DNA from 2 places in the Fundicoccus sp. Sow4_F4 genome. Region 2 is predicted to be linked to the other one. Evidence: predicted binding sites of a transcription regulator. Region 2 holds the regulator's gene; the other holds the start of a gene.

Region 1 (11,598 bases), on a different contig from region 2:
ATGTATCAGATGATATTTATGAGATACTAATCGCAAGAGCTTTACCGGATAAGAAGTGGAACACTGCTCAACCATTAGGAGTTAACGATACTTTATCACAAATGTATTATGCTAAAGGTTGGGTTGCTAGAAAAGCTTATCAATTAATAACTTATTTATTAAATCGTAGTATGGCCAAAGGAAAACCTAATTTAAACCTGTACTTTAATTATAATATGACGTTTCGAGCAATGGCAAAAATGACTGGTGGCTTAATAAATCAAAGAATGGTCAATGAAATTGTTCGAATGGTCAATGGAAATTTCTGGTCAGGGAGTAAAGGAATGATTAGCGCCTTTTTTGAAAATAGACGACTAACGAAAAGGAGCAAATAAATGAGAGATAGGTTGAAAAACTGGATAGGAAGTCATCCAGACTTGTGGGAGTTTATTAAATTTAATGTGTTGTCTAATATTGCCACGGTGACAAACTTTATATTATTATGGCTAGGAACAGGATTTTTATTCAAAACTTTTTCTGAACAGAGTTTTAATTGGTTTATTTTCAATTACTCAGTAGAAAACGGTGGTTTAACAGGCTTTCTATCGTTTCTGCTCGCTTATGTAGGTGCACAGATTGTGAATTATATTGTTCAAAGAAATCTAGTGTTTGGAGCTAATAATTCTATTTCAAGTACTTTACACTGGTATATTCTAACTGTCGTATTTGCAGGGGTTGTATCGATTATTTTACCTCCATATACGATTAGTTTGTTTACTGGATTTGGATTTAGCATAGGTGTCGCTCAGACAATTGCAAATGTGGTGAATATTTTCTTGCAGGTTGTTATAAATTACCCTATGCTTAAATTTGTGATTATGAAAAAATAAACTTAAGTTTTATTTAGCGATAAATAGCTAGAATTTGAAAGGTGTAGATAATTAATGAAATTATTAACAATTACAATTCCCTGCTATAACTCGAGTGGTTATATGCGGAAGTCCATTGAATCATGTCTCAAGGGGGGAGATGTAGTTGAAGTGATTATTGTTAATGATGGTTCAGTTGATGATACTGCTCAAATCGCAGATGACTATGCTGCTAAGTATCCGTCGATTGTAAAAGTCATTCATCAACCGAACAAAGGGCATGGTGGAGCTGTGAATGCCGGGCTTAAAGCCGCAACAGGTTATTATTTTAAAGTCGTCGATAGCGACGACTGGTTGAATACAGAAGCTTTAATGCAAGTAATAGACCAACTGGCAAAATTTGTAGCGAATGGAACATTAGTAGATATGTTAGTATCTGATTTTGTTTATGAGCAAGAAAACATCTTGAAAAAAAAGAAAATGAAATACAAAAGTATCATTCCGGTTAAACAGATAGTTGGTTGGGAGGATCTGGCTGAATTCAAAAAACGTCAATATTTATTAATGCATTCGTTGATTTTTAGTACAGAAGTATTAAAGAAAAGTGGCCTTGAATTGCCGGAGCATACATTTTATGTAGATAATTTATTTGTCTTTGTCCCACTTCAACAAGTTTCGACACTATATTATTTAGATGTGCCTTTATACCGCTATTTCATAGGACGAGATGATCAATCGATTACTGAAACAATGATGATGAAACGTATCGATCAACAAATAAAAGTGAATCAAATATTGATTGATGTGTATGGTCAAACATCAGAATTAAACCCCAAATTAAACGATTATTTAGTCCGTCATATCCAAGTTGTGACACTCATCTCAATCGCTTTATTGAATAAAATGGATACTCATGAAAGTTTGATGCAAAAACAAGCCTTATGGAACTATTTGAAAAAACAATCACCTGAAGCCTATCAACAAATATCCCAAACGATACTTGCACGTATATTAAATATTAAAGGACGTAAAGGCAAAAAAATATCAAATACTTTATATAAAGCCGCTAGAAAAGTATCAGGCTATAGTTAATATTTGTTTAATAAGTAAAAGACACTCTGCTAAATCACTCTATCGTAGAAATATTAATGCTTCTATTTCATTCTACATGGAAGCACTGAAAGCAGGGAAGCGTTCTTAGGGAAGGAGTTTATGATGTTAGACAAAATATTAGTTGTTGGATCTGGTCTATTAGGGTCAACTTATGCCCATGAGATGGCAAAGAAAGGTTATAAAGTTGACGTCATTGAAAAAAGAAATCACCTAGGGGGAAATATCTATACTTACGAATTAGAAGACATTCAAGTTCATAAGTATGGGGCACATATTTTTCATACCAATGATGTCAAAGTTTGGGAGTACATACAACAATTTGCTTCTTTTAATCATTATGTTAATAGCCCGATTGCAAATTATAAGGGAGAAATCTTTAATTTACCTTTTAATATGAACACATTTTCTAAGTTGTGGGGCGTGAGCACACCTCAAGAAGCTGAGGCAATCATCAACAGTCAACGTTCAATGGTTGGGCCACGGCCGAAAAATTTGGAGGAGCAAGCAATTAGCTTGGTTGGTGTGGATGTCTATCAGAAGCTAATTAAAGGCTATACAGAAAAGCAGTGGGGAAGAAAAGCAACTGAATTACCAGCATTTATTATTAAACGACTACCTGTTCGTTTGACATATGATAATAATTATTTTAATGATCGTTATCAAGGGATTCCAATAGGTGGTTATACGCAAATCATTGAGAAAATGTTAGCACATCCCAATATTACTGTTTCAATAGAGACAGATTTTTTTAATGAAAAAGAAACTTACTTAAATGGATATCAGCATATTCTTTATACGGGTATGATTGATCAGTTTTTTGATTATCAATTCGGTGAATTGGAATATCGTAGCTTATATTTTGAAACACAAGTATTAGATATGGAGAACTATCAAGGTAACGCAGTGGTTAACTATACCGATTCTGACACTCCATATACACGTGTGATCGAACACAAGCATTTTGATTTTGGGCGTCAATCCAAAACTATAGTCACTCATGAGTATCCGGCTAAATATGAACGTGGAAAAGAAGCTTATTATCCTGTTAATAATCGAGAGAATAATGCTTTGTATTCTAACTATCTTAAACTTGCCAAAGAAAGTCCTCAAATTACATTTGCTGGGCGATTAGCACAATATCGTTATTATGATATGCATCAAGTGATTGCATTAGCATTGCAACTTAGTAAGAAGCACGGTGAAGAATTTAAATAAAATAAACCAACAGACTTATCTCACTCAGTACTTTTAGTGAGGTAAGTCTGTTGTTCAATAAACAGTAAAACAAATAGGTCAACTCATTTCATTTAAATAGGGATAACTTCTGCCACGCTAACTTAGTCCAACGAACGCTGATGTCCCACATACTCATAAATTCTGACCATCTTAGCTTCAGAAGCCATCTTAACGTTAAAAATAAAATAATGATCCTTTTGATCAAGTGAATTATGTCTATTTAATATAAAGTAATTTTTTTGAGAGCCAGCCATTGATAATAATAAGTCATCAGTAATAAAAGTCAGAGGAAGGCTCATGGCTGAATATTGATAGAAATCTTCTTCAAACTGACGATAATTTTCACTGAAATAATCAAACTGTAACTCAGTTTGGCGCAGTTTACGGCTCGTCATAGAAATCTTCCTCCTGGATTAATTGAATGCTTAAAACATCTTCGATAGCGACAAAGTGGTAACCACTGTCGCTAGCTATCCCAATTTTTGAATCGATAAATTGAGTAATTGTCCCTTTAATCGTCTGGACTAGCTTAGGTTGACGTACGGCGAATGCCGCCTTCTGTTGATTGGCGAAGAGTTGGCTCAGTAAATATATTCTTTCACTAAAGGGTAGGGCAGTACCAAAGTCGAAGGTTTCTTCTAATTCACCAAGAGCTGATGTATGTTCAGATAAAAAGAAGCCCATCCATTTGGCCATTTTGCGATCTTGATATTGGCGAGCCGATTTAAAGGGCAGATAGTCGCGGTTGACGCTCATGCTAAACCATCCAATCCACCCGCGCCACCGCCAGCATGACCACCAATTAATTTACTACGTGCAACCGTCCGAGAATTTTCATACAGCGAGGTGGCTTTCTGGAGCGAAAGGTAGCCAAACTTAGCCCTGATATCATCAACTACCTGTTCAACGCGTTCAACCTTTTCGATTTCTTCTACATCATCAAATAGTGAATAGACGGTATAAATTTCATCGACTAGCCCGTCGAAGCGTACACCGATATTACGAATAGCCCCGCCAGTATATTTCTTTCGAAATAGCTCAATCACATAGCCGGTTAAAACTTTCGTGCTTTGAGAAGGATCAATTTTCTTTTGAACACTGATTGATTTCTTTTCAACATCGCGTGCAAATCCTGTATAAATCGACACAACGGTTGCCTTCTTCTGGCGTTTACGTAAGCGAATGGCGACCTGTTCGGCCATCTCGGACAAGACTAGTTCAATATCGGATTGTTTATAATAATCTTTCGGTAAGACTTGTGAGTTACCAATCCCCGTCGCTTTAGGACGGTAAGGTTCCAAGACATTACTTTCATCGACGCCATTGGCATGGAACCATAACTGAAGGCCCATTACCCCAAACTCAGCTTTTAATAAATCAGGATTACTATTAGCCAACTCTTTAATCGAATAAATCTTTAGTCGATTTAAACGTTTTTCAGTCCGGCTACCAATTCCCCAGAAATCAGTGATCGTCTCGATGCCCCAGACTTTACTTTCAACATCTTCATAAGACCAGTTCGCACGCATGGTTGGTGTTTGTTTGGCTTCATTGTCGAGCGCTAGTTTAGCGAGTAAAGGATTCGCATTGCTCATGCCAATCGTTGAATAGACCCCAGTCTTTTTCCAAATATCGCGTTGGATCTTTCCAGAAACCAAATCCAAGCGATTGCGTCTTGACATCATCTTATCGGGGGCGAAATAATCAAGCGAGCGTGTTAAATCGACAAAGCCTTCATCAATTGAGTAGGGGTGAACTTCTGCTTTAGGTGAGTAGTTCTGTAAGACCGTTTGAATCTCCATATTACGCTGAATATACAAGCCCATTCTCGGTGCAGCAAAAATCGTCCGTTTGGCCCAGGCTTCAATAAAGCGAATATATTCGGGTGTGATATCGAGACCTTGCCGTCTAGCGTTTGAGTGACTAAATTTACGCGTATGCACATTAAAAGGTAAATCATAAGCACGTCCGACATTTTGCTTGCCGAAGACTATTTTGAAAGTAGGGGAGCTCGCCAGGATCAAGCCCTTACTGTTATCACCGTGACTCATCACACACAGCGAAGTCGTTAAAGGGTGGAGCCCGCGCTCAACACATTCAACACTCGCATAAAAAGACTTCATATCCACAAAAGCAATGTCAGACCGCGGTTCAAGTGAATAATCAATATAACCCATCGTTTCAAAGAACCTCCTTCCTAAATATATCTCTACCCACATTATACGAACGTTTGTTCTTATTTGCAAATAGATTCGGTAAATAAAGAGAATTATCTGGCAGAATACTTGTCAGAAAAGGACTCAGCATGGGAAATTAAATTCTGCAACGTTGCAGAATATGTTAAGCAGCACTTAGAATAGGACAGCTGGGAAGATTAACTTATCTCGAAGTTAGAGAATATTGCTTATCATTCGGCAAAATATGAAAACACCCAAAAAGTTTCCGATAACAAATCATCAGAAAACTTTTAAGGTGTTTCTTAGTTCATATACTCATCACAAATCCAGTGGCTACCCACCATGCGACAACTATCGCCCGTCTCGCCCAACATCTTTCCCCCTGGTAATTGAAAGCCTTCGTCTTAAGCCAATCATGAAGCAGCACTCCTAAGCAATTTAACCTTAAACACCTAAAAAAATACGACCTAGTTCGAAAACTAAGCCGTATTTCTATTATATAAGCAATTAACTAAGCTAGGAAAGCCTGAAGCAATGGATTAATTTTAGTAAAGGTCAACGTCCTTAATCATCTAATTCACTTTCAAGAATTTCGCCAGTTAAGCCCTCAATCGTTAACTCAGCTTCGTCTTTCGTCACTTGGTCAAAAACTTCTAATTCCCATTCGAAACGATCGTGATCACGGTCGTACTCTAGATTCCAGTCCGTCACTTCACCAAAGCCAACGTCATCTAAAGCAATTGACGTAATCTCATCAATTGACAATAGCTGCTCGAAATCCAAAGCCATTTTCACATCATCATCATCATCTAATCGGTCCTGCTCTTGACTCTTGATGTCATTTGTCTGGCTATCAATGGTGACCTCAAATTCGTTAGCCGCATCTTGGCCGTCGATTTGAATCTCGAAAGAACCATTTTTCTTCAAATCAATGTCTAATTCTACGATGTCTACGTCAGGAAACTCAGCTTGAAATAACTCAATTTCCGCCACTAAAGCTAGCTGTACGTCACTGCCTTCAGTTTCTAAGAAATTAGCGGTCGCTTCATCAGTACTCTCTTCATCGACACTCTCTGTACTAGTAGATTCACTCGTCGTTTCGGACGCATCCTCTTGCGCGGCCACCGGCAAGGCAGTCACTGTGCCCAATGCAAGCAGACTAGCCCCAAGTAACGCGCCTTTTTTTATAAATAACGTTTTTTTCATTATAAATTCCTCCTATTTAATTAATGAATACAAGTATTCACCACTTTAGTCTCAGCTTCAGCCATCAATACTTTCGTTAGAATACCATTTAAAGCTAATTTAGCTTCGGTAAGCAAGCAACGCATCGTCCTTACCTCTTAAAAATAGTATAACAAAATCAACTCTGCTGCCATACGAAAACGCACTGGCAACGCCAGTTGTTTCAAGCAGGTTGCTGAGCAATTGTCGCTTCAGCAGAGACATGCACTCATAAAAATCCACTTTCGAGTGCACTTTATTCATTTACCCCTTAAACAAAAATCCCTGAAAGATTTCTCTCTCAGGGGATACTTTACCTATTAATGGTGGTGATGTTCTTCTTCCTCAGCTTCAGCAATGGCTTGTGTCTCATGAACCGTTCCATGTGCATGATGCGCAGGGCCATAAATGGAATACAACTTCATTGGTTGGTCGCCCGTATTAATCACATTATGGAAGACACCTTTAGGAATTAAAATGACATCATCGTCAGCAACTTCCTTCTCGAAAGTAATCTTATCTTCGCTTTCCCCCATAATCACTCGGCCTTGACCTTGTTCTAGACGTAAGAATTGATCCTCTTTGGTATGGATTTCACCGCCGATATCGCCGCCAACTGGGATCGACATGAGGGTAACTTGTAGCTGTGAACCGGTCCATAGGGCAGTTCTGAATGTGTCGTTTTGTAAAGTAGCTGCTTCAATGTTAATGACAAATGGATCTTTACCGTAATCTCTTAAATCTAATGACATTGTGCATCTGCTCCTTTGCTATTTGATAACTTAATTATAATCATTCTAAATAATAAAGTCAAAGTAAGACACTTCATAAATACAGAGAAAACTGTTAACTAAGTAAATAATAAGTGTCCCAACTATCACGGGACAAATACCACCACTCTCATCCAATATCTGTAAAACTGGTAGCTGAAAGGCTTCAAGCTATTTTTAAAAGTAGAAATCAAGAATTTATTTGTCCTAAGGTCTTCGAAATTAAAACAGGGCTTATCATCATATTAATTCACTTGTTCCCAGCGAACCAAAACTTCAGGTTTGACTGCTTTATGTGAACCGAACATATGGACAAATTCGTCCGCTTCCCTGCCTGATGCAAAAGAGCGATGTGTAATGTTCAATCGTGGATATTTTGTCGCTACCGATCTCATTCTGTAAAACACCAGAAAACAAAAATTACAAATAACATCGTAGTGTCTTGAACGAACTGACACTTGCCAGCAATCAAGTCATGCCGAATGAGACTCGGTGTCAAGCACTAATTAGTTCATTCGTCTGTTGCATTTGGTGTTCTTTGTGAAAATCTCTCGCGAAACAGTCATAAGGCGTTTGATAGCCTAATAGTTTACGCGGATAAACCACTTTGAAGGAGACGTATGACGGATAGGCTGAAATAAATGTCAGATAGGCAAGTATTACGCAGGAAGCTTTATTTTTTGTTAATATTGAAAGGACGATAATTGAAAAGGAGGCAATGATGTGACAATTTTTATTCTGGAAGACCAAGTGAATCAAGCGACTTATCTTCAGCATTTACTTGCAGATTTAATCAATGATTATCATTATCCCAATGAAAAAATAAGTGTTCATTACAAAGGAAGCGACCTGTTATTGGCAGCTCAACAATCAACCGAAAGAAATTTGTACTTTTTAGATATTAAAATAAATACCGACACCGAAGCGGGCTTGAAGATTGCGCAAGCGATTCGTGTCTTTGACGCCGAGGGAATCATTGTGTTTGTGACGACTCATCAACAACTGGCTTATAAGTCTTACCAATATATGGTGTCAGCCTTGACTTTCGTTAATAAGAATCTTGAAAAAGAGGCCTTCCAACAACAAATCCGAGACTGCTTAGCAGTTTATTTTACACAGAATGGTCAAGAAAAGGAAAAACTGGTGCTTGAATTTCTCTCGACACCCCTGTCAATTGACTGGCGAGAATTGAATTTCTTCGAAGTGGTGGGCAATCACATGATTCGCGTTAATGCGGGCAAAAGATTTGTTGAATTTTACGGCGCTTTAAGTGACATTGAAAAATTAGATACTCGTTTGTGGCGGGTGCACCAAGCTTTTGTCATCAATAGTCAGCAAATTTCACATTTTAATTTAAGTAAACGAGAAATTGTTTTGAAGAATGATAGCCGCATTCCAGTGACGCGGACTTATTATAAACGCTTGAAAGAGCAACTAAAGACCTATGAAGGAGACACACTATGAAGCTTAATCAACTGTTATTCCTCAGCCATAATGTGTTATTTGCTTACTTATTTATTTTCTTAACAGTGGCTATTTGTAGTCTAGAGAAGAAGCGACGTTTGTCGAATGCTTTATATGTCATTGCTTTAGTCGCCTGGTTTTATGTGCTTGCTTACTATCAGGTTGCGAAATTGATGATTATAGGAGTCTTCTTCATTCTCTTTCTCTTGGTTAAAAATCGCCAGTCATTACAATTAAATATTGTGACCCAGCTGATTCGACTGATCAGTTTAATTTCCATTGTTTTGTTGTTTGAGCGTGGCTTGTCTGCTTTGTTAACTCTATTCGTACCCAATCGGCTAACTGGCAATCCAACATTTTTTTTTATGATCATTTTCGCTTTAGACTTACTGAAGCTGTTATTAGCAAGAGGTTTGATTTTATTGGATCGTGGGCAGGTTTCTAAACTACACCAGAGCCATCAAGTGCTGATTGCTGTCTCCTTATTATTAGTCAGTATATTTCTTCAAAAGCCATTGAGATATAGCCAACCATTGGCGCGTTTATTACCTTTCCAGTCAATCATGTTCTATCAATTATTGATTACTGGCTTGCTTGTGATTATTAGTCTGCATTTTATTATGAAAAAACGAGATGAAAAGCAGCTTAAAAAAGTGCAATTAGCGCGTATTGAGCAGTATAACGAGAATATCGAGCGGCTTTATAATCAGTTATCGACTTTTCGTCATGATTACTTGAATATTCTTTACTCGATGCGTTTGTCGATTGAGGCCGGTGATATGGAGGGGACGCGACAAATTTTTGAGGAGACCGTTGCGCCGACCCAGAAGTTAATTCAGTCGGATGAATTTGAATTAGGCAAATTGAGTCAGATTTCTTTAATGGAAGTCAAGAGTATTCTTTACACCAAACTTGTTAACGCTCAGTCCGAGGGGATTAGAATAGGGATTGAGCTGTCACCCGATTTAGATGGATTTTCTATTTCGACCGTTTTATTGGTACGCTTGCTGTCGATATTACTAGATAATGCGATTCAAGCAGCGAGTCAGGCTGAGAATAAATTTATAACTATCTTGTTAAAAAAAGAGAGTCAGCAGACTTTGTTTATGGTGACAAATTCTTGCCAAAGTTTAGGTAGTTTGTTGGATAAGCCTTTGTCACCGGCCAATCGGACGGGGCTGAATGTTGCTTCTGCTGCAGATGGTCATGGTTTATATTTTGTGAAGAAGGTGATAGCGGAGAATCCTCAGATCCAATTATTGACGGATGTGACTGAGCATGAGGTGAGGCAGACGCTAGTGATACAGGATAGGTAGTAGAATCGGTCAAATAAGTAAATCGCCATTCTTCGGCGAAGGGGCGGGCTATACTGAAGCTATCATATGAAAAGGAGTGTTAAAATGAAATTTCTAAAGGTAGGCTTGTTGTTTACGGCGATGCTGTCGGTTTTAAGTGAGGGGCTGGTCGTCAATGCTGAGACACAGGGTTTTTCTGCTTATGGAGAGGTGAATGAGTTTTTATATATTCATCCGGATGCCATGGCCAATCAGACAGATTTGACAACTATTCCTTACTATTCTTACGGTGAGATCACATCGGAAGAAATCGTGAAAGGGATGGAAGAGTATTACGGACAATTAGCCATCTATAGAGAGGAAGAACACCAAGCACCGCATTATCAATTTGAGAAAAGTAAAGAATATTTCCAGGTAGAGCAATTTGAACATTTGGCTCTTAAGGATGATCTAACTTTGTTCAGTAGCTATATTGCATTGATCAATCCTTACAGTGGTTTAACCAACAAGTTAATTAGTTTTTATAGTTGGTATGAAGATTCTTTTGAAATGACAAACCAAGAATTAGGCTTCCTTTCATTTGCTGAAGCTGAACAAAAGGTTAAGGATTTTACTAACCAAGTCTTTGGTTTAGATGATGTTAGAATAGAAATGAGAAGTATGACGAAGGATGAAATGCAAGAATATGTTGATCATGAAAATTTAACGCCAATCAAAGAGACAAGTGAACCTTTTACTGATGAGGTTTCTGAAGTTTATTTTGGTAAATTCGCTCCTTACCTAAATGATTATCCTGTGGTTTCATCAAATGGTACGGGGACTCCTGAGAATATTGTCTTGCTTGGTGGAGAGTTCGCACTGACACATCAAGGTTTTGAACATTTCCAACTAGCTCATATCCCGATTGGTCACATGCTAGATACTTATTCGGAAGCTGTAAGTTATGAAGAGGTTCTAGAAATTGTTTCTCAGACTTATACATATACAGATGAGGAAATTTTTGCGAAATATCCAACGGTTAGTTATATTCAAGATGCATCAATCGTTTACATGCCTTTATACCAAGAGTCTCTTGATATAAGTGCTTATTTCCCAGTTTGGCAATTTAGTATTGTAACAGATGATGAACCAACACTTGCTCAACGTCGATATGTGAATCCAATCGATGGTACAATCATTTACTAGAGAGTTTAGCGAAACAAGTCAACAATAACTAATATTTACGAAATAGATTATCGGATTATCCGGTAGTCTATTTTTTGTGCTAAATAGAGATTGGTTAAAGGGTGAGGGATCCAATGGGCCGTCGTTATTTAACCACGACTAGTTGGACATCCAAAAAGCGCCTTCGTGAAATCTTGTTTTCAAATTTTGTCTAGGAAAGGTTGAAAGATGGTGGCTTGTTTGAGGGCATCAAGGGTGTGCTATTTGGGAAGCCGCAAGTCGAAGCCTATTTCGAAGAATATAAAGC
Region 2 (11,598 bases):
ACAATTATATTTAAACCACATAAGTGCGCGATATATGGGACAAGATATTAGAGAATTGGAAATGGAAGCTAAACATTATTTCAAAGCAACTAAGATTGTATTCGACTTGGAAGAATATAATTTAAATTATGTGAATTCTGAGGAGATAATGAATGAAACTGCTGAATAAAGTTGTTTTAATCACAGGAGCATCGAGTGGGATTGGTCGCGAAACTGCTCATCAAGCTGCGCGTGAAGGTGCAAATTTAGTTATCGTAGCTCGTCGTAAAGAACAGTTGAGAGAATTGGCTGATGAAATAAAAAAAGATTATAATGTAAATATTCTGATGATTTGTGCTGATTTAAGTCAATCGACACAAATTGAACGAGTAGTCGCCAAGACGAAGCAACATTGTGGCAGAATAGATTATTTAGTAAATTCTGCAGGTTTTGGAGAATTTAAACCTGCCTTAGAATTTACTTATGGTGAGATCGAAGCCATGTTTAAAATAAATACATTTGCTATGATGTATTTGAGTCAATTAGTCGCACAAGTGATGATTGAACAAAGAGAAGGTCAAATTGTTTTCATATCTTCAATATCAGGAAAGTTGTCGACGCCTTCATCAAGTGTGTATTCAGCTACTAAATCTGCTATAATCGGTTATGCTGACTCGCTTAGATTGGAATTAAGACGATTTGGCATAGGGATTACGACGATTAATCCTGGCCCAGTCAAAACACCCTTCTTTTCTCATTCAGATGAATTAGGAAGTTATTATCAACGCATTGAACAATTTGCTTTAGAAACAGATTACGTAGCGAACAAAGTAATCCAAGCGATGACCCATAATGCAAGAGAAATAACGATACCTTTTGCTTTAAAAATGGCAGCCTTTGTATCACCTTTAGTCCCACATATTAGTGACTTTCTAAAGGAACACCTGTTTAATTTCAAGGAGGAAATATCATGAGAGAACCTTGGAGAATACTACTATCTTTATTTAGTTTAATTTTTGTGGTCATTTTTGCAGTTCAAAATACTGCGAATGTGACCGTTAATCTATTCTTCATTAATATTACTGTCCCACTTGTTATGGTCATTTTGATTACGCTTATTATTGGTGTAATTGTAGGCCTATTGGTCTCTATTGCTTCAGTTAGTAGAACTCGAAAGAAAATTAAAGCATTAGAGCAAACAGTTGCTAGTTTGACAAGTGAACAAGCAACTAAAGAAATATCTACGGAGTCAGTTGTTGAAGGGTGACTATCACTTAAGAAAAGACAAAGTAAATTGAGGTCTTAATATGAATTTAGCAAAATATGACTGGAAGATGACAAGTTCTTCCGGTGAACTAGAAGAAGAAATACATGCATTACAAGCAGCAGGCTTGAAATATTCGCCTGCTTTTTTGCGTTTATGTTTAAATCGTGGCTTAAAAAGTCCAGAACAGATTGAACAAGCGATAAACCAAACGCCTCAACTCTATCATAATCCATTTGAATTATATCAAATGGAGCTTGCTGTGAAGAGGCTACAGACTGCCGTCGAAAATGAAGAACGAATACTCATTTACGGTGATTATGATGCGGATGGTATCACAAGTACTCTAATACTTTATGAAACGCTTGAAATGATTGGTGCTCATGTCGAGTATTATTTGCCTAATCGTTTGACAGATGGTTATGGTCCCAACAGTGAGCGTTATCGAGAATTTATCGAAGCGGGTATACAATTAATACTAACGTGTGATAATGGTGTCGCAGGGCATGACGCGATTGATTTAGCTAATGAACTTGGAGTAGACGTCATAGTTTCCGATCACCATGAGATTCAAGAAACTTTACCTAATGCGTATGCGGTCATACACCCTAAACATCCGCAAGGTCAATATCCTTTTGGCGAATTAAGTGGGGCTGGAGTCGCCTTAAAAATTTCACATGCACTACTAGACGAAATTGCTCCGGAAGCGGTAGAATTAGCTGCCATTGGGACGTTGTGTGACATGGTGTCGTTGACAGACGAGAATCGAACAATTGTTTTAGGTGGTTTACAATTAGTAGCGGACACTCATCGTTTAGGCTTAAAAATGCTCTTAGAAGATCAAAAAGTTGATTTAACTAAAGTAGACGTTGATACAGTGGGCTTTGTTATAGGACCTCGTTTGAATGCGATAGGACGTTTAGGTGATCCAACGCCTGCTTTAGAATTATTAAAAACGTTCGATGAGACCGAAGCTGACCGACTTGTTCTGTTAATTAATGATAAAAACTCTCAGCGCCAAGCGATGGTTAAAGATATTCAAACTCAAGTTGAGGAAAGAATGGAACAGTATGAAGAGATTCCTGATGTAATTGTTGAAGCGGATGCTTCTTGGCAAGCGGGGGTATTGGGAATTGTAGCGAGTCGATTGAAAGAAAAATATAACCGACCGACCATTCTATTCCAATATCTAGAAGATAAGCAAGTGTATAAAGGGAGTGGGCGAAGCGTTAATAGTGTTAATATTTTTGCTTGGTTAACGGAAGTTAAAGAGACGATTGCTTATTATGGCGGTCATAGTCAAGCCGCTGGACTTACAGTCAATTCTTCTGAATGGTTGAATTTTAAATCGGCACTGGCTTCATTAGCTAATCAGAATGAAGCCTTGATTCGTCAACCAGAGGAACTAAAAGTCGATATGGTAATAAAACCATCGGAAGCCACTGTCAAATTTATCGAAGAAATTGAATTATTAGGACCTTTTGGAATGGATAATGCTAAACCTGTATTCGAATTCGAGGATGTAACGGTTCAAGAAAAACGTTTAATTGGTGCTGATAAAACACATGTTAAACTCTCTATTGCTGAGAAAGATAGTAAAGAATCCGCTTTAAATTGTGTGGCTTTTTCAAAAGCGACACAATTTGAAGGTGTTGAAGCTAATTCAATCATTTCAATTGTAGGCACCTTATCCATTAATGAATGGCGTCATTTGGTTAATCCCCAATTGATGGTAACAGATATGGGCGTCAATCAGTCACAGTGGCTAGATTATCGATCAAGTAAAATAGATCCTCAACTTTTAAAAGTTAATGGGGCGATTTATTTATTTAAACACTCTAAGTTAGCTGAGTGTTATAAAGAATCTTTACCTAAGAATAGCCGTGTCGAACTATATGCCAACATCAACGAAGAATTGCTAAATGAGTTAGTCAATGACGTGAGTTATAAAAAACTAGTCATTATGGAACCACCGCAAAGTCTAGAAACGTTACTGATTTTGTTAAAGCAAAAGGATTGGTCTCATATTTATTTAGGATCATTTATTCAAGAATCTAAGTATACTGCTGGAGAGCCGACACGTGAAGAATTTGCTGTTTTATACCGTTGGTTAAGCAAGCAAACGGCATTTCATTTGCGACAAAACCTCTCTAAAATGAGTGAACTATTAAAAATATCCATAACTAGATTAAAATTGATGATTGTTGTGTTTTTTGAAGCGGAATTTGTTACAATAAAAGATGGCTTTGTTGCATTTAATAGAGAACACTCGAAAGAGGCTGTTGATTTGTTTACTATGCCGGCATTCGAGCGTTACCGACAAGAAATGCAAGTCGAAGCAATAATGAATTACCAGACTTTATCAGATATTAAAAGATATTTCGAGGAGAATGAAAAAAGATCATGAATTTAAAAGACTATATTGCAAAAGTTGAAAATTATCCAGAAGAAGGAATAATTTTCCGTGACATCACACCATTAATGGCTGATGGAGATGCTTTTAAAGAAGCGACACAACAAATTGTTAATTATGCTAAAGAGTTAGGTGCTGACGTAGTTGTTGGGCCAGAAGCTCGTGGATTCATTGTAGGTTGTCCTGTAGCCTATGCTTTAGAGATTGGATTTGTACCTGTGCGTAAGAAAGGCAAATTACCAAGAGAAGTCATTGAGGTTGATTATTCATTAGAGTATGGTAGCAATACTTTGACAATGCATAAAGATGCTCTGCAACCAGGTCAAAAAGTATTAATTACTGATGATTTATTAGCAACAGGTGGTACAATCAAAGCAACGATCGATTTAGTTGAAAAATTAGGTGGAGTTGTCGTTGGCTGTGCATTCTTAATTGAATTAGAAGAATTAAATGGCCGTGATAAAATTTCTGGTTACGACATTAAAACACTAATGACTTACTAAACTACACACAAAAAAAAACGAACAAAGCGTGTAGAGCTGAAGCAATTTGCTTCCTCTATATGCCTTGTTCGCTTATTTGTAAAGATACTCAACTAATAATCTAGAAGCGTCGAAACAGGCTGACAACTTTACCTAATACGGTAACTGAATTTAAAATAATGTCATCCATATAATCATTTTCTGGTCTTAAGACGTAATGATCGGTTTTTTTAAAGAATGTCTTACAAGTAACTTCTTCTTCTTCTGTCATAGCAATGACGATTTCACCATTGTTGGCAGACGTTTGGCGTCTAACAGTTATGATATCGCCGTCCATAATACCCGCATTAACCATACTTTCGCCTTTTATTTCAAGCATAAATAATTCGCTTGGATCATAAGGTAACTCTGGTGGTATTGGATAGAAGGCAACCGCATCTTCAACTGCAAGAATTGGCGCACCAGCAGCAACTCTTCCTAATAAAGGAACTTGTACAGGTCCAACGCCAAGCAAATCAATTGAAGCTTGTGTTAATTCAAGAGCGCGTGTTTTACTAGAATCTTTAATTAAATAGCCAGCTTTTTCTAATCTAGATAGATGTCCGTGTACTGTCGAAGTTGAGGATAAGCCAACTGACGAACCAATTTCGCGAACAGTAGGTGGATAACCATTTTCCTCAATGTTATCATAAATACATTGTAGGATTGTCATTTGTTTCGTTGACAATTTAGCCATTGGAATCAACTCATTTCATTTTTGTTATTATTATTATATCAGAAACGTTTTTCAATGACAAACAAACGTTCGTAAAAAGGAGGATTTACATGTTAGAGAAAGATAAAATGGAGAGAATTAATGAATTAGCCCGCAAGAAAAAAGCTGAAGGTTTAAATGAAGCTGAATTAGCTGAACAAAAAGTGCTAAGAGAAGAATATATCGAAAATTTACGTTTCGGTATGCGTAATCATATCGAAGGAATCAAGGTCGTCGATGAAGATGGAACTGATTTAACTCCTGATAAAGTGAAAGAAATCCAAAAAGCTAAAAAACTTCATGGCCGTCACCTTCAACACTTCTTCGATAAGAAGAATAAAAAGTAAAATAAATTTAGTTTATCGTCTGCTTCTTGTGAAAATATACTATGAAAAACAGATGAACTTTAGTAAACTATAACTACATGATATTTAGAAAGTGAGGTTTATATATGCCAACAATCGCTTGGATTTTTATTGTTTTACTAGCTTTAGTAGCTGGTGCAGTGGGAGGATTCTTTTTAGCTCGTCGTTATATGATGAAGTATTTTAAAGAAAACCCACCAATTGACGAAAGAATGATTTCTCAAATGATGGCTCAGATGGGTCAAAAGCCATCTAAAAAGAAAGTTGAACAAATTATGCGTTCAATGAAACAGCAGTAATTAAAGTTTTGCAGGGGTTGTCCGTTTGTTCGGATTAACTCCTGTTTTCTTTTTATAAAATTTGAGAGATAGATGATATTTAGTCTGTTTAAAAGGTAGAGTTAAAGAACAATTTGCTTAGGAGAGGTATCGCGTATTTATAAGCTGATTGCTTTGTTTACTCACAAAAAGAGTGATAAACTTATTCATGGACTATTTAATTAATAATTAAATCATATAAATCAGAAAGGGTGGATAGTTTGGATATATTTTCTAGGTTAGCTTGGTTTTTTAAGCAAGAAAAATGGGCTTATATAACAGGAGCCTCGATGTTAGTTTTAGTAGGATTGTTAGCCGGGATTGTGCCAATGATTATAGCGACAGTAATTGATGGAATGACTGACGGTAGCTTAACGCCGACTGTCTTATTTTTTTGGGTAGTGGCAATCATTGTCATCTCAATACTACAATATGCAATGCGTTACGTGTGGCGAATTAATATTTTTGGTACGTCAGCAAAATTAGAAAAAATTTTACGTCAGCGATTATTCAATCATTTTACAAAGATGGATTCCATTTTTTATCAAAAGTACCGAACAGGAGACTTGATGGCTCATGCAACGAATGACTTAGGCGCCATTCGCATGGTTGCTGGTGGTGGAATCTTAACGATGGTCGATTCATTGACACAAGGTATTATTACGCTATTTATGATGTTTTGGGCCATTGATTGGCAATTGAGTTTAATGGTTATCATTCCTTTACCGATTTTAGCTATTTCAATACGTTTAATTGGTAAGAAAATGCATTATCACTTTAGACGTGCTCAAGAAGCCTTCTCTTCTTTGAATGATAAAGTACAAGAAAGTGTTACTGGTATAAAAGTAATTAAAACATTTGGTGAAGAAGAATTGGACAGTATCGATTTTAAAAATATGACCGCAACCGTAGTAGCTAAAAATAAATCAGTTTATTTTTATGATGCATTGTTCCGCCCAACGATTCAATTAATTATGGGTGTTTGTACGATTATCGGCTTGTTTTATGGTGGTTTTTTAGTAACACAAGGGCAAATCACTGTTGGTTTATTAGTGGCTTTTCTAAACTACATTACCCGCATGTCTTGGCCAATGGTGGCAATCGGGCGGTTGTTTAATATTATCGAACGTGGCTCAGCCAGTTATGACCGTATTATGGAATTATTAAAAGAGGAAACAAATGTTGTGGAAGCAGCCGATCCTGTGACTTCTCCGATTGATGGTGATCTAAATTTTGCTGTCGAACGTTTTACTTATCCTCAAACAAAAGAACCTATGCTGAAAGATGTGCACTTTACTATTCCTCAAGGACATACTTTAGGCATAGTAGGTAAAACAGGTTCAGGGAAAACGACAATATTCAAATTACTTATGCGAGACTATGATCAATACAAAGGAACTATTCGTTTCAATGGGATTGATATGAAAGCATATGCCTTAGATGTTTTACTGGGATCGATTGGTTATGTTCCACAAGATAACTTTTTATTTTCAACGACAATCAGAGATAATATTCGCTTTGCTGATCCAACTGCCTCTCAAGAGCGTGTGGAAACAGCTGCTCGATTAACGAGTGTACACGAAGATATTATCGGCTTTCCTGAAGGGTATGATACCTTAGTAGGAGAGCGTGGCGTGGCTTTATCAGGTGGTCAAAAACAAAGAATATCGATGGCGCGAGCGATCATTAATTCACCATCCTTATTAATTTTAGATGATTCTTTATCTGCAGTTGATGCAAAAACGGAAGAAGCGATATTAAGTTCGATTAAGACCAATCGACAGAATAAAACGACGATTATTTCAGCTCACCGTATCAGTAGTGTAATGCATGCCAATGAGATTATCGTTTTAGATAAAGGTGAAATTGTTGAAAGAGGCACCCACTATGAGCTGTTACAACAGGATGGTTGGTACAAACAAATGTATGAAAAACAACAATTAGAAGCATTATTAAATGAAGGAGGCGCACAGTAATGGCACAAGCAAAAGATTTTCAATCCGCATGGACTAAGAAAATGACAATGCGTGACCAGTATCAGGTAACCAAGAGAATTATGCAGTTTGCCAAACCTTACTGGAAAGAATTTTTATTAGCGCTCGTTTTTTCTGCAGGTCAAATTGTGGCGACTGTTTTCATGCCGCGAGTGATTCAATCCTATATTGACCAATACTTGTCAACATCCTCAGCAACCACGCAAACCGCCATATTATTTACTGCCCTGTACGCATTTTTACTAGTCATACAAGGGATTTCAAACTATTTTTCTACATATATCTTTAGTATGGCCTCTGAAAAAACGGTTGAAAATATTCGTAATGTTATTTTTGATAAAGTCGTTCATTTAGGGATGCGCTATTTTGACCAAACACCGGGCGGCTCAATTGTCTCGCGAGTGACGAATGATACAGAGACGATCAAACAGTTTTGGAATGTATTCTTTGCAATCTTTGAAGGCTTTGCAACGATTATTGCTGTCTTTATCGGTATGTGGAGTCTGAATCAAACGATGGCTTTATATTTCTTATTATTTGTACCATTAATGGTTTTTGCAATTTGGCTCTACCAAAATTATAGTACACGAATCTATCGTCAATTACGTGAAAACTTAAGTCGTTTAAATACTAAGATTAATGAATCAATTTTAGGGATGTCAGTTATTCAGCATTTAAGACAAGAAAAACGGACAATGGCTGAATTCGAAGAGCAAAATGAAAACCAATATAAAGGACATCTAGCAATGGTTCGTATGAATGCTTTGCTTTTAAATTCGGTTATTAACCTTTTTGAAGGCTTATCAATTGCCTTAGTCTTTTATATTCTTGGTAATCAATATTTTGATGGTTTGATTGAAGTGGGGATTGTCTATGCCTTTACTCAATATTCAGCAAACTTCTTCAGACCGATGGGAATGATGATGGATAATTTGTCCTTCTTACAAGACGGTGTCGTGTCTAGTTCGCGAATTTTGCGTGTGTTAGATCATGAAGAACATGTACCAGAACAACTAATCAATCCAGCTGCAAGCATCACAGATGCAAAGATTGAATTCAAAGACTTAACCTTCTCCTATGACGGTGAACAAGATGTGTTAAGTAACATTAGTTTTACTGTGAATCCCGGCGAGACAGTTGCATTAGTCGGACATACTGGTAGTGGGAAAAGTTCGATTATCAATGTCTTGATGCGATTTTATGAGTTTAAATCAGGTGATGTCTTGATTGATGGGCATAGTATTCGTGAATTTCCTTACGAAGCTTTACGTGAACAAGTTGGTTTGGTTTTACAAGATAGCTTCTTGTTCTACGGGGATGTTTCAAGAAACATCCGTCTACTCGAGCGAGGTATTTCAGATTATACAGTAAGAGACGCTGCACGCTTCGTTAATGCGGATACCTTTATTGAAGCAGATCCAGCTGGCTATAAAAAACGTGTCATTGAGCGTGGTGCTAGTTATTCAAGTGGTCAGAAACAATTGATATCCTTTGCCAGAACTATGGCACGTGAACCGAAGATATTAATTTTAGATGAAGCAACAGCGAATATTGATACTGAAACCGAAGAATATATTCAGAATAGTCTTCAGAAGATGCGTAAGAATCGTACCACGATTGCGATTGCTCACCGTTTAAGTACCATTCGTGATGCCAACCAAATCATCGTCCTCGATAAAGGGCGCATCATTGAAAAAGGAACGCATGATGAACTGATTGAATTAGGCGGTACCTACTTCCAGATGTACCGTCTGCAAAGTATGAATTAAAGAATAGACCTAGTGGTTGGCCAAGAAGGCGAATTACTAGGTTATTTTTATTTACATAAGAGACCATAAGTTTAAAGAGCTAACTAACTGGAACTCCGTCCAAAATTGAGGGGAATCGCCTCGACCGCCCGATTTTTTAGATTGATTTTGTTAACATGTTAATTCAATTTACCAATCGATCGATTAAAATTATTCTGCCACTCAAACACATTAAAGCACAAACAAGTACGGATTGTATGCAATTCACCAAGTTTTCCATGGTTCTTTATTAAGTATTATTTGTTAACCTTTTAGAAAGGATTTCAAACTAACCAAAAAACCGCAGTGAAATCTCAAATGGATTTCACTGCAGTTTTTACTGTCATTCATTCAATAAAAGTGTAAATAATCGAGCTTTTATTTATCTTTTTTAACGGGTGGTATATACTTGTAATTAGGTGTTAGTTGTTGATCCAATTGATCAAAACGAATCGCAATTAAGTTGTCCACGTCAGCTAATTTAGTTTTATCATACTTCACCGTTTCGTCATAAGCAATCGGTTCGCCGAAAGCTAACTTAATTTTTTTACGTTTGAAAAAATCAGCGGTATTCAGAGTCGGTTGAATCGCAACGGGGACAATATCATTTTTGCTTAACCGTTGAATGAAAGCTGTTCCACCTTTAATTTCAGTTGAATAGCGTGTACCTGAAGGGAAAATCCCTAGGTTCAGATGATCTTCATTCATTACTTTTACAGCGTGTTTAATGGTACGTGGCGACGTTTTTTCACGGTTAACCGGAAATACATTTAACTTTGGTAGAACATAAGCCATCAGTTTATTATTAAATAGCGTATCTTTGCCCATAAAAGCCACTTTTTTACCAAGAGGGTATATCGCAAAGGCTAAATATAAAGGGTCTAATAATGAGCGGTGTGTGCCTGCAAATACCACCACTTTGTCCTTCGGAACGTTCTCAAGGCCCTCGTAGTGAGGTTTACCATTAAAAAGATACATAACCGCACGGACGATTACAATTGCAATATCATAGAATGTCATTCGTTTATTCCTTTCGTTGTTACATTAGTTTAATTTTACCAATTATTCAGTGAATAGCCAATAGATAAACGAATAATAATAGTTAGGAGATGCGAAAATGACAAGCAAACGACGAGTCACATTGTGCCTATTGTATGGGCTGTTGATTTCAGTATTGGGAGAAACCTACGTCAATGCCCAAGAATCGATTAATTTACTGGCGCTTTATCCTAGTGATCAAACAGCTTTCACGCAAGGATTTGAAGTCCATCCAGAACTTGAGCCACAACAGTTGTTACTCGGAACAGGGCTGTATGGTGAGTCTAGTATAGGAATTCTGGATCTCGAAACAGGCGACTATCAAATAATAGAAACTTTAGATAAACAATATTTCGCAGAGGGCTTAACACTTACTGAAAATGCTATTTGGCAATTGACTTGGAAAGAAGGAACGGCCTTTAAGCGAGCCTTAAACAGTTTTGAAGTCTTGGAGACAGCAAACTATACAGGACAGGGCTGGGGGCTGGCATACGATGAGAAACGCCAAGTCCTATGGATGTCAGACGGGACTAGTCAATTAAGTCTGAGAGACCCAGATAGTTTTGACTTATTAGACACACTAGAAGTAACTTATAAACAACAATCAATCGGCAATCTAAATGAATTAGAATTCGCCAACGACATGATTTATGCAAATATTTGGTTAACAGACCAAATTGTTGCCATTAATCCAGAAAATGGACAGATCGAACAGATCTATGATTTAAAAGCCTTAATTGAACAAGTCAATCAAAAATTTTCAGCAGAAGAAGTTGCTAACATGGACGTCTTAAATGGGATTGCCCATAAAGAAAACAATGTCTTTTATTTAACTGGCAAACAATATCCCTATGTATTAGAAGTTGAATTACCACGCTAAGTTTACTATAATTATGTGTTGAGTACATTGTTTTAGACAGAAAGGAAGCATTATGACAGAATCAGCAATTCGTTATGAATTAATTAAAGAAGAAAAAAATACGGGTGCCCGTTTAGGCATCTTACATACACCACAAGGTAGTTTTGAAACACCCATCTATATGCCAGTTGGGACATTAGCAACCGTTAAAGGTCTTTCGCCTGAAGAATTAAAAGACATGGGAGCAGAAATTGTTCTGAGCAATACATATCACTTATGGTTACGCCCAGGTGAAGACATTGTCGAGGAGGCAGGTGGCTTACATAAATTTATGAACTGGGATCGA

Evidence for each region. The regulator LexA, encoded in region 2, represses DNA repair genes until DNA is damaged. The targets are predictions, from matches to a motif close to CNAACANNTGTTNG.
Region 1: the regulator LexA is predicted to act here: its motif matches at 5,421-5,434, upstream of ACTQ5J_RS09750 (Y-family DNA polymerase).

Annotation. Positions count from the first base shown of each region.
Region 1 covers NZ_JBQKLQ010000006.1:94,261-105,858, reverse strand. The annotation lists gene ACTQ5J_RS09780 (beta-glucosidase) at 1-374, shown strand, start outside; gene ACTQ5J_RS09775 (hypothetical protein) at 387-869, shown strand; gene ACTQ5J_RS09770 (glycosyltransferase family 2 protein) at 924-1,940, shown strand; gene glf (UDP-galactopyranose mutase) at 2,064-3,176, shown strand; gene ACTQ5J_RS09760 (DUF5960 family protein) at 3,299-3,592, opposite strand; gene ACTQ5J_RS09755 (hypothetical protein) at 3,579-3,953, opposite strand; gene ACTQ5J_RS09750 (Y-family DNA polymerase) at 3,950-5,374, opposite strand; gene ACTQ5J_RS09745 (PepSY domain-containing protein) at 5,939-6,580, opposite strand; gene ACTQ5J_RS09740 (cupin domain-containing protein) at 6,919-7,350, opposite strand; gene ACTQ5J_RS09735 (hypothetical protein) at 7,614-7,763, opposite strand; gene ACTQ5J_RS09730 (DNA-binding response regulator) at 8,092-8,832, shown strand; gene ACTQ5J_RS09725 (GHKL domain-containing protein) at 8,829-10,148, shown strand; gene ACTQ5J_RS09720 (hypothetical protein) at 10,233-11,312, shown strand; gene ACTQ5J_RS09715 (hypothetical protein) at 11,513-11,598, shown strand, end outside.
Region 2 covers NZ_JBQKLQ010000001.1:787,240-798,837, reverse strand. The annotation lists gene rnz (ribonuclease Z) at 1-169, shown strand, start outside; gene ACTQ5J_RS03605 (SDR family NAD(P)-dependent oxidoreductase) at 153-953, shown strand; gene ACTQ5J_RS03600 (LapA family protein) at 950-1,246, shown strand; gene recJ (single-stranded-DNA-specific exonuclease RecJ) at 1,287-3,650, shown strand; gene ACTQ5J_RS03590 (adenine phosphoribosyltransferase) at 3,647-4,159, shown strand; gene lexA (transcriptional repressor LexA) at 4,260-4,874, opposite strand; gene ACTQ5J_RS03580 (DUF896 family protein) at 4,964-5,239, shown strand; gene ACTQ5J_RS03575 (YneF family protein) at 5,344-5,556, shown strand; gene ACTQ5J_RS03570 (ABC transporter ATP-binding protein) at 5,796-7,550, shown strand; gene ACTQ5J_RS03565 (ABC transporter ATP-binding protein) at 7,550-9,337, shown strand; gene ACTQ5J_RS03560 (lysophospholipid acyltransferase family protein) at 9,734-10,375, opposite strand; gene ACTQ5J_RS03555 (glutaminyl-peptide cyclotransferase) at 10,473-11,273, shown strand; gene tgt (tRNA guanosine(34) transglycosylase Tgt) at 11,326-11,598, shown strand, end outside.